2 linked regions of the Azospirillum brasilense genome follow. The protein of the gene in region 2 interacts with the protein of the main gene of each other region in a pairwise test. Links are inferred from orthologs where the notes say so. Each region holds a gene or a part of one and is shown on either strand. Other genes may lie near its edges. The genes, in order: H1Q64_RS25910 and H1Q64_RS15765.

Region 1 (3,316 bases), on a different replicon or contig from region 2:
GACCGTGTCTGCGCCGTCCCCTTCGCTGCCTGCTCCATGCCGTTCTCCCCCGCGCCTTCGTTTGTCGAAAAAGTACAATTTTCCTTCCGCTTCGTCCATTCCGCCGCAAAGGCGAACCCGTCTAGGATGCAATTGTTCGCGACCTGAACGGTTCGCGTCGATCCAAACCAAAAACCGCCAATTGGCCGCCCGCCGCCGCGGGTGTCGGAGGACTGCGCCCGATGTTCCGTTTCGATCCTTACTCCCTGGCCGTCGATGCCGACCCGTTTCCTTTTTACAAGACCTTGCGCGACGAGCATCCCTGCTTCTGGAGCGAGGAAGCCAACATGTGGGTGCTGTCGCGTTACGACGACATCGTCACCGCGCTGAACGACTGGGAAACCTATTCTTCGGCCAAGGGCAACCTGATGGACGAGATGCCCAACCGCGCCGGCAACACGTTGGGCACCACCGATCCGCCCCGCCACGACCGCCTGCGCAGCATCGTCCAGTTCGCCTTCACCAAGAAGGCGGTGGAAGGGTTGACCGAGCCGGTGCGCGCCTCGGCCAACCGGGCGCTGGACGCCGTGCAGGGGGAGAAGACCTTCGACTTCGTCGGCGACGTTTCCAGCAAGGTCACGGTGGACGTGCTGTTCGGCCTGTTCAACCTGCCGCGCGAGAACGAGCGGATGGTGCGCGACAAGGCCGTGCTGATGGTGCAGTCCGATCCCCGCACCCGCCAGAAGGGGCCGGAGCATCTCGCCGCCTTCCAGTGGATGAGCGAATACGCCAAGGAGCTGGTGGAGCTGCGCAAGCGTGAGCCCGGCGATGACCTCATCACCGCCCTGATCCAGGCCGAGGTCGCCGGCGAGAAGCTGGCCGACCGCGAGGTGCAGATGACCATCACCACGCTGATCATGGCCGGCATCGAATCCCTGTCGGGCTTCCTCGCGATGTTCGCCCTGAACCTCGCCGACCACGCCGACGCGCGCCGCCGGCTCGCCGCCAACCCGGCGCTGATCCCCGACGCCATCGAGGAATCGCTGCGCTTCAACACCTCGGCCCAGCGCTTCCGCCGTTGCCTGCAGAAGGACGTCGCGCTGCACGGCCAGACGATGCACGCCGGTGATTTCGTCTGCCTCGCCTACGGATCGGGGAACCGCGACGAGCGGCGCTTCGTCAACGCGCATCTCTACGACATCGACCGCAAGCCGAAGGGGCATCTGGGATTCGGCGGCGGCGTCCACGCCTGCCTCGGCACCGCCTTCGCCCGTCTGGCCGCCCGCGTCGCCTGCGAGGAGTTCCTGAAGCGCGTGCCGGAGTTCGTCCGGGTGCAGGACCAGTTGCCCTGGATGCCCTCCACCACCTTCCGCAGCCCGACCCGCCTCGAACTGGCGGTCGGCTGATCGCGGGGACGATGGCGCGGCCGGGGGAAAGGCTCCGGCCGCGCCACGACGCTGAACACGGTTTTCCAAAGGAAGTTTCGGTCATGGCGAAGGTCACCTTCATCGAGCACGACGGCCTGGAGCAGGTCGTGGACATCCCGACGGGCTGGACCCTGATGCAGGGCGCGGTGCAAAGCGGCGTCGCCGGCATCGAGGGCGAGTGCGGCGGCTCCTGCGCTTGCGCGACCTGCCACTGCTACGTGGACGAGGCACTCGTCGACTTTCTTCCGCCGCCCAGCGAGACGGAGGAGGAGATGCTCGGCTGCACGGCGTCGGAGCGGCGGAGCAACAGCCGCCTGTCCTGCCAGGTCCGGGTGAGCGACGCGCTGGACGGCATCGTGGTGCGCCTGCCGGAGGCCCAGAGCTGATGGGCGGCCCGGCGCAAGCGGAAGTGGGAATGGTCATCGTCGGGGCGGGGCAGGGCGGCTTGCAGGTCGCCGAATCCCTGCGCGCCGAGGGCTATGACGGCCCGATCACGCTGATCGGCGAGGAGGCCGCGGCCCCCTATCACCGGCCGCCGCTGTCCAAGGCGATTCTCGCCGGCACGATGGAGGAGGCGCAACTCGCCATCCGCGGCGCCGAATTCTTCGAGCGGCAGCGCATCGCCCTACTCAGCGGGACGCGGGTCGCCGCCATCGACCGCTCCGCCCGCCAAGTCCGCCTGGAGGACGGGCGCCGCCTGGGCTATCGCGGGCTGGCGCTTGCCACCGGCGCACGGGTGCGCCGTCTGCCGATAAGCGGTGATGAGCTGGACGGCGTTCTGGGCCTGCGGTCGTTGGACGACGCCCGGCGGATTCGCGCGGCGCTCGAGCGGGCGGCGCGGGTGGTGGTGATCGGTGGCGGCTACATCGGGCTGGAGGTCGCGGCGGCGGCGCGCAAGCGTGGCCTGGAGGTGACCATCCTGGAGGCGGCGGACCGGCTGCTCGCCCGCTCGGCGACGCCGTTCCTGGCAGCCTTCTACGCCGACCTGCACCGCTCCCAGGGCGTGATGGTCGAGCTGGGGGCCAAGGTCGTCGGGCTGGATGGGCAGGGGGGCCGCGTGGCCGCCGTGCGCACCGCCGACGGACGCCCGCATCCGGCGGATCTGGTGGTGGTCGGCGTGGGGATCGTCCCTAACACGGCGCTGGCCGAAGGCTGCGGGCTGGCGTGCGACAGCGGCGTCCTGGTGGACGACTGCGCCCGCACCGGCGATCCGGCCATCGTCGCGGTCGGCGACTGCACGGCCCGTCGCACCACCACGGGGACCCTGCTGCGGCTGGAGTCCGTCCAGAACGCCGTCGAGCAGGGCAGGTCGGCCGCCGCCGCGCTGCTGGGGCGGGAGCGTCCCTTCACGGCGGCGCCCTGGTTCTGGTCCGATCAGTATGACGTGAAGCTGCAGATCGTCGGCCTGTCCGCCGATCATGATCGGATCGTGCTGCGCGGCTCGCCGCAGGACCGTCGCTTCTCCGCCTTCTATTTCCGCCGGGACGCGCTGGTGGCCATCGATTCCATCAACCGTCCGGCGGACCATATGGTCGGCCGCAAGCTGTTGGACCACAAGGCCGTCATCACGCCCGAACAGGCGGCCGACGAGAACCTTCCGCTGGCTTCCTTGACGAGACCAGGGCGCTGACGGACGCGGCGCTCAATCATAGGCGTCGTCGATGCTTCGCGGCATCGCTGAGTCCACGGGAGTCGTGGCGGTGAGCAATGGCGCGGTGTGCAGCCGGCCGGTGGGGATCATCCAGCGCCGATGCGAACGAACTTCGGCACCTGGACGCGCGGTTGCGACTTGCGTCGGGCTGCGGGCATCCCGAGAACAGCACCGGCGTGATCGGAGCGCCGGCACAATCGGAGAAGAAGCGCACCGTGGGCGCCCTGGATGCCGCCCACGGTGCCGTTCCGGAAGCGGA
Region 2 (3,193 bases):
CCACAAGCTCTACGGCCCGACCGGGACCGGCGTGCTGTACGGCAAGTACGACCTGCTGAAGAAGATGCCCCCCTATCAGGGCGGCGGCGACATGATCGAGAGCGTCAGCTTCGAAGGCACCACCTTCAAGGCCCCGCCGGCCCGCTTCGAGGCCGGCACCCCGGCCATCACCGAGGTGATCGGGCTGGGCGTGGCGCTGGACTACATGGAGACGCTGGGCCGCGAGGCCATCGCGGCGCACGAGCACGACCTGCTCCAATACGCCACGCAGCAGCTTTCCCAGATCGACGGCCTGCGCGTCTACGGCACCGCGCCGGGCAAAGGCCCGATCATCTCCTTCACGCTGGAGGGGGTGCACCCGCACGACCTCGGCACCATCGTGGACCAGTACGGCGTCGCCGTCCGCGTCGGCCGCCACTGCGCCGAGCCGCTGATGGACCGTTTCGGGGTCGGCGCCACGGCGCGGGCCAGCTTCGCCCTTTACAACACGCGGGCGGAAGCCGACGCTCTGGTCGAATCGGTGATCGCGGTGAAGGAGTTCTTCGGAGCATGATGGACGAACTGCGCGAGCTGTACCAGGAAGTGATCCTGGACCACGGCAAGAACCCCCGGAACTTCCGGCATCCCGACGATGCCAACCGGGAGGCCAAGGGCGAGAACCCCATGTGCGGCGACCGCTTCATGGTCTATCTGAAGCTGAAGGACGGGGTGGTCGAGGATGTGGCCTTCCAGGGCCGCGGCTGCGCCATCTCCACCGCCAGCGCGTCCATGATGACCGAGGTGGTCAAGGGCAAGACCGAGGCGGAGGCCAAGGCCCTGTTCGAGACCTTCCACGACCTCTGCACCAAGGACGACCACGACCACGGTGACCACGGTCCGGTGGACGAGGACGCCATGGAGCGGCTGATGGTGCTGTCCGGCGTCCGTCAGTTCCCGGTGCGCGTGAAATGCGCCACCCTCGCCTGGCACGCGATGAACGCGGCCATCGAAGGCGAGGACAAGGCGAGCAGCGAGTAAGTTGCAGGAAACGGTGAAACGCGATGCCCGATGACGCGATCTCCAAGGAAGCCGACGCCGCGGAGGCCAAGCCGATGAACCAGACCGAAGCGGACATGGCTGCGGCCAAGGCCGCCTACGACCCGCGCGCCGCGCTGAGCGAGGCGGTGATCTCGGCGCTGAAGAGCTGCTACGACCCGGAAATCCCCGTGGACATCTGGGAGCTGGGGTTGATCTACCGCGTCGACATCGGCCCGAACAACGAGGTCGAGATCGACATGACCCTGACCAGTCCCATGTGCCCGGTGGCCGGCGAACTGCCGATGCAGGTGCAGCAGGCGGTTGCGTCCGTCGAGGACGTCACCACATGCAAGGTTGAGCTGGTTTGGGAACCGCCCTGGCGCCAGGACATGATGTCCGAGGTCGCGCGGGTCCAACTGGATATGTTCTAAGGAGGCGAAGATCCCCCATGGCTACGGCTTCTACGGCTTCTCTCCCCAAGGCCCTTTCCATCACCGACGCTGCGGCGGACCGCGTGAAAGCGCTGATGGCGAAGGCGACGGACGACTACATCGGCCTGCGCATCGGCGTGAAGGCGAAGGGCTGCTCCGGCCTCAGCTACGACGTGCAGTACGCCAAGGAAAAGATGAAGTTCGACGAGGTGGTCGAGGACAAGGGCGTCACCGTCCTGATTGATCCCGCCGCCGTGATGTTCCTGATCGGCAGCGAGATGGACTACGTCGACGACAAGTTCCAGACCGGATTCGTCTTCAAGAATCCGAATGAGAAGGGCCGCTGCGGCTGCGGCGAGAGCTTCCACGTTTGATGGGCACCGGACGGAAGCGCCTATTCCTTTTCCGGAGGAGGCGCTCCCCGTTCGCGATAGGACAGCAGATCCGGCGCCGCATCCGGTGTGGGGTTGCGCTCCAGATCGCCGATCAACGCTTTCATCTCGCCGATTTCCCGCACCTGCGCCTCGATGATGCGATCCGCCAGTTCGCGCACGCGCGGATCGCGGATGTGGGCGCGTTCACTGGTCATGATCGCGATGGAATGGTGTGGAATCATCGCCTTCATATAGGACACGTCATCCACGGTTTCCTGGCTGCGCACCAGCCACAGCGCTCCTTCGAACACCGCGATGCCCGCCACCACGATGGCGAGGTTGGTAGCGGTGCTTCTGTACATGGACCACATGAAGCCGATCATGATGATCGCCATCGTGGCCCCCATCACCAAGGCCATCCAGGTCCGCGTCTGGCTGTAGAACACATGGTCGAGGGCGTAGGTGTTCAAATACATCAGCCCGAACATCACGATCGTCGAGACCACAATCATCGCCAGAAAGCGCCAGTAGCTCATGGCCTTTCGCTCCACCTTCAGGATTCAGAGCTTCAAACAGCAATCGGCTTTCATCGTCCCGCCACGCGCCCCTCCCCTGTCCAACGGCGTCCCGCGTCCCCACTCTCCATGCTAGAGTCCGTCCCCGCGACGCCGACACGGCCAAAACAAGGTTAGAGAAAAGCCCCATGGACAAAGGCACGCCCAAGGCCATCCGCCTGCAGGACTACCGCCCGCCCGCGCACCTGATCGACACGGTCGATCTGTTCTTCGACCTCGGCGAGGAGGTGACTACGGTCCGCGCGCAGCTCGGGCTGCGGCGCAACCCGGCGCGCGACGATGCGTCAGCGCTGCCGCTGACGCTGGACGGGCAGCGGCTGGAACTGGTGTCCGTGGCACTGAACGGACAGCCACTGGGCGATGCCGACTACACCGTCACGCCGGACCATCTGACCGTCCACAGCGTGCCGGAAACCTTCACGCTGGAAACCGTCGTCCGCATCAAGCCACAGGAGAACACGGCGCTGGAAGGGCTCTACAAATCCTCCGGCAACTTCTGCAGCCAGTGCGAGGCGGAGGGCTTCCGCAAGATCACCTATTTCGCCGACCGGCCCGACGTGATGGCCCGCTACACCACCACGATCACCGCGGACAAGGCGCGCTACCCAGTGCTGCTGTCCAACGGCAATCTCATGGAATCCGGCGACCTGCCCGACGGGCGCCACCGCGCGGTGTGGGAGGACCCCTTCCCCAAGCCCTGCTACCTGTTCGCCCTGGTCGCCGGCACGCTGGTGCATCAGGAGGACCGCTTCCGCACCGCGTCCGGCCGCGACGTCACCCTGCGCATCTATGTCGA

What was found.
Region 1: the proteins of H1Q64_RS15765 (region 2) and H1Q64_RS25910 interact in binary tests that used the Escherichia coli proteins (3 or more experiments, as listed by UniProt). The link is inferred for Azospirillum brasilense from one-to-one orthologs.

Annotation. Positions count from the first base shown.
Region 1 is NZ_CP059451.1:711,082-714,397, forward strand. The notes cover bases 131-3,130. They hold H1Q64_RS25910 (2Fe-2S iron-sulfur cluster-binding protein), read left to right. Parts: upstream 131-1,468; coding sequence 1,469-1,792; downstream 1,793-3,130. Other genes in these bases: H1Q64_RS25905 (cytochrome P450), read left to right, coding at 222-1,385; H1Q64_RS25915 (NAD(P)/FAD-dependent oxidoreductase), read left to right, coding at 1,822-3,036. Also shown: H1Q64_RS25900 (helix-turn-helix domain-containing protein), read right to left, coding at 1-38. UniProt on the Escherichia coli protein: Ferredoxin are iron-sulfur proteins that transfer electrons in a wide variety of metabolic reactions. Although the function of this ferredoxin is unknown it is probable that it has a role as a cellular electron transfer protein.
Region 2 is NZ_CP059450.1:515,692-518,884, reverse strand. Bases 267-3,143 are described here. They hold H1Q64_RS15765 (HesB/IscA family protein), read left to right. Parts: upstream 267-1,465; coding sequence 1,466-1,822; downstream 1,823-3,143. Other genes in these bases: pepN (aminopeptidase N), read left to right, coding at 2,526-3,143; H1Q64_RS15760 (DUF305 domain-containing protein), read right to left, coding at 1,843-2,358; H1Q64_RS15770 (iron-sulfur cluster assembly protein), read left to right, coding at 1,041-1,448; sufU (Fe-S cluster assembly sulfur transfer protein SufU), read left to right, coding at 550-1,017; H1Q64_RS15780 (cysteine desulfurase), read left to right, coding at 267-553. Also shown: more of H1Q64_RS15780, read left to right, coding at 1-266; more of pepN, read left to right, coding at 3,144-3,193. UniProt on the Escherichia coli protein: Is able to transfer iron-sulfur clusters to apo-ferredoxin. Multiple cycles of [2Fe2S] cluster formation and transfer are observed, suggesting that IscA acts catalytically.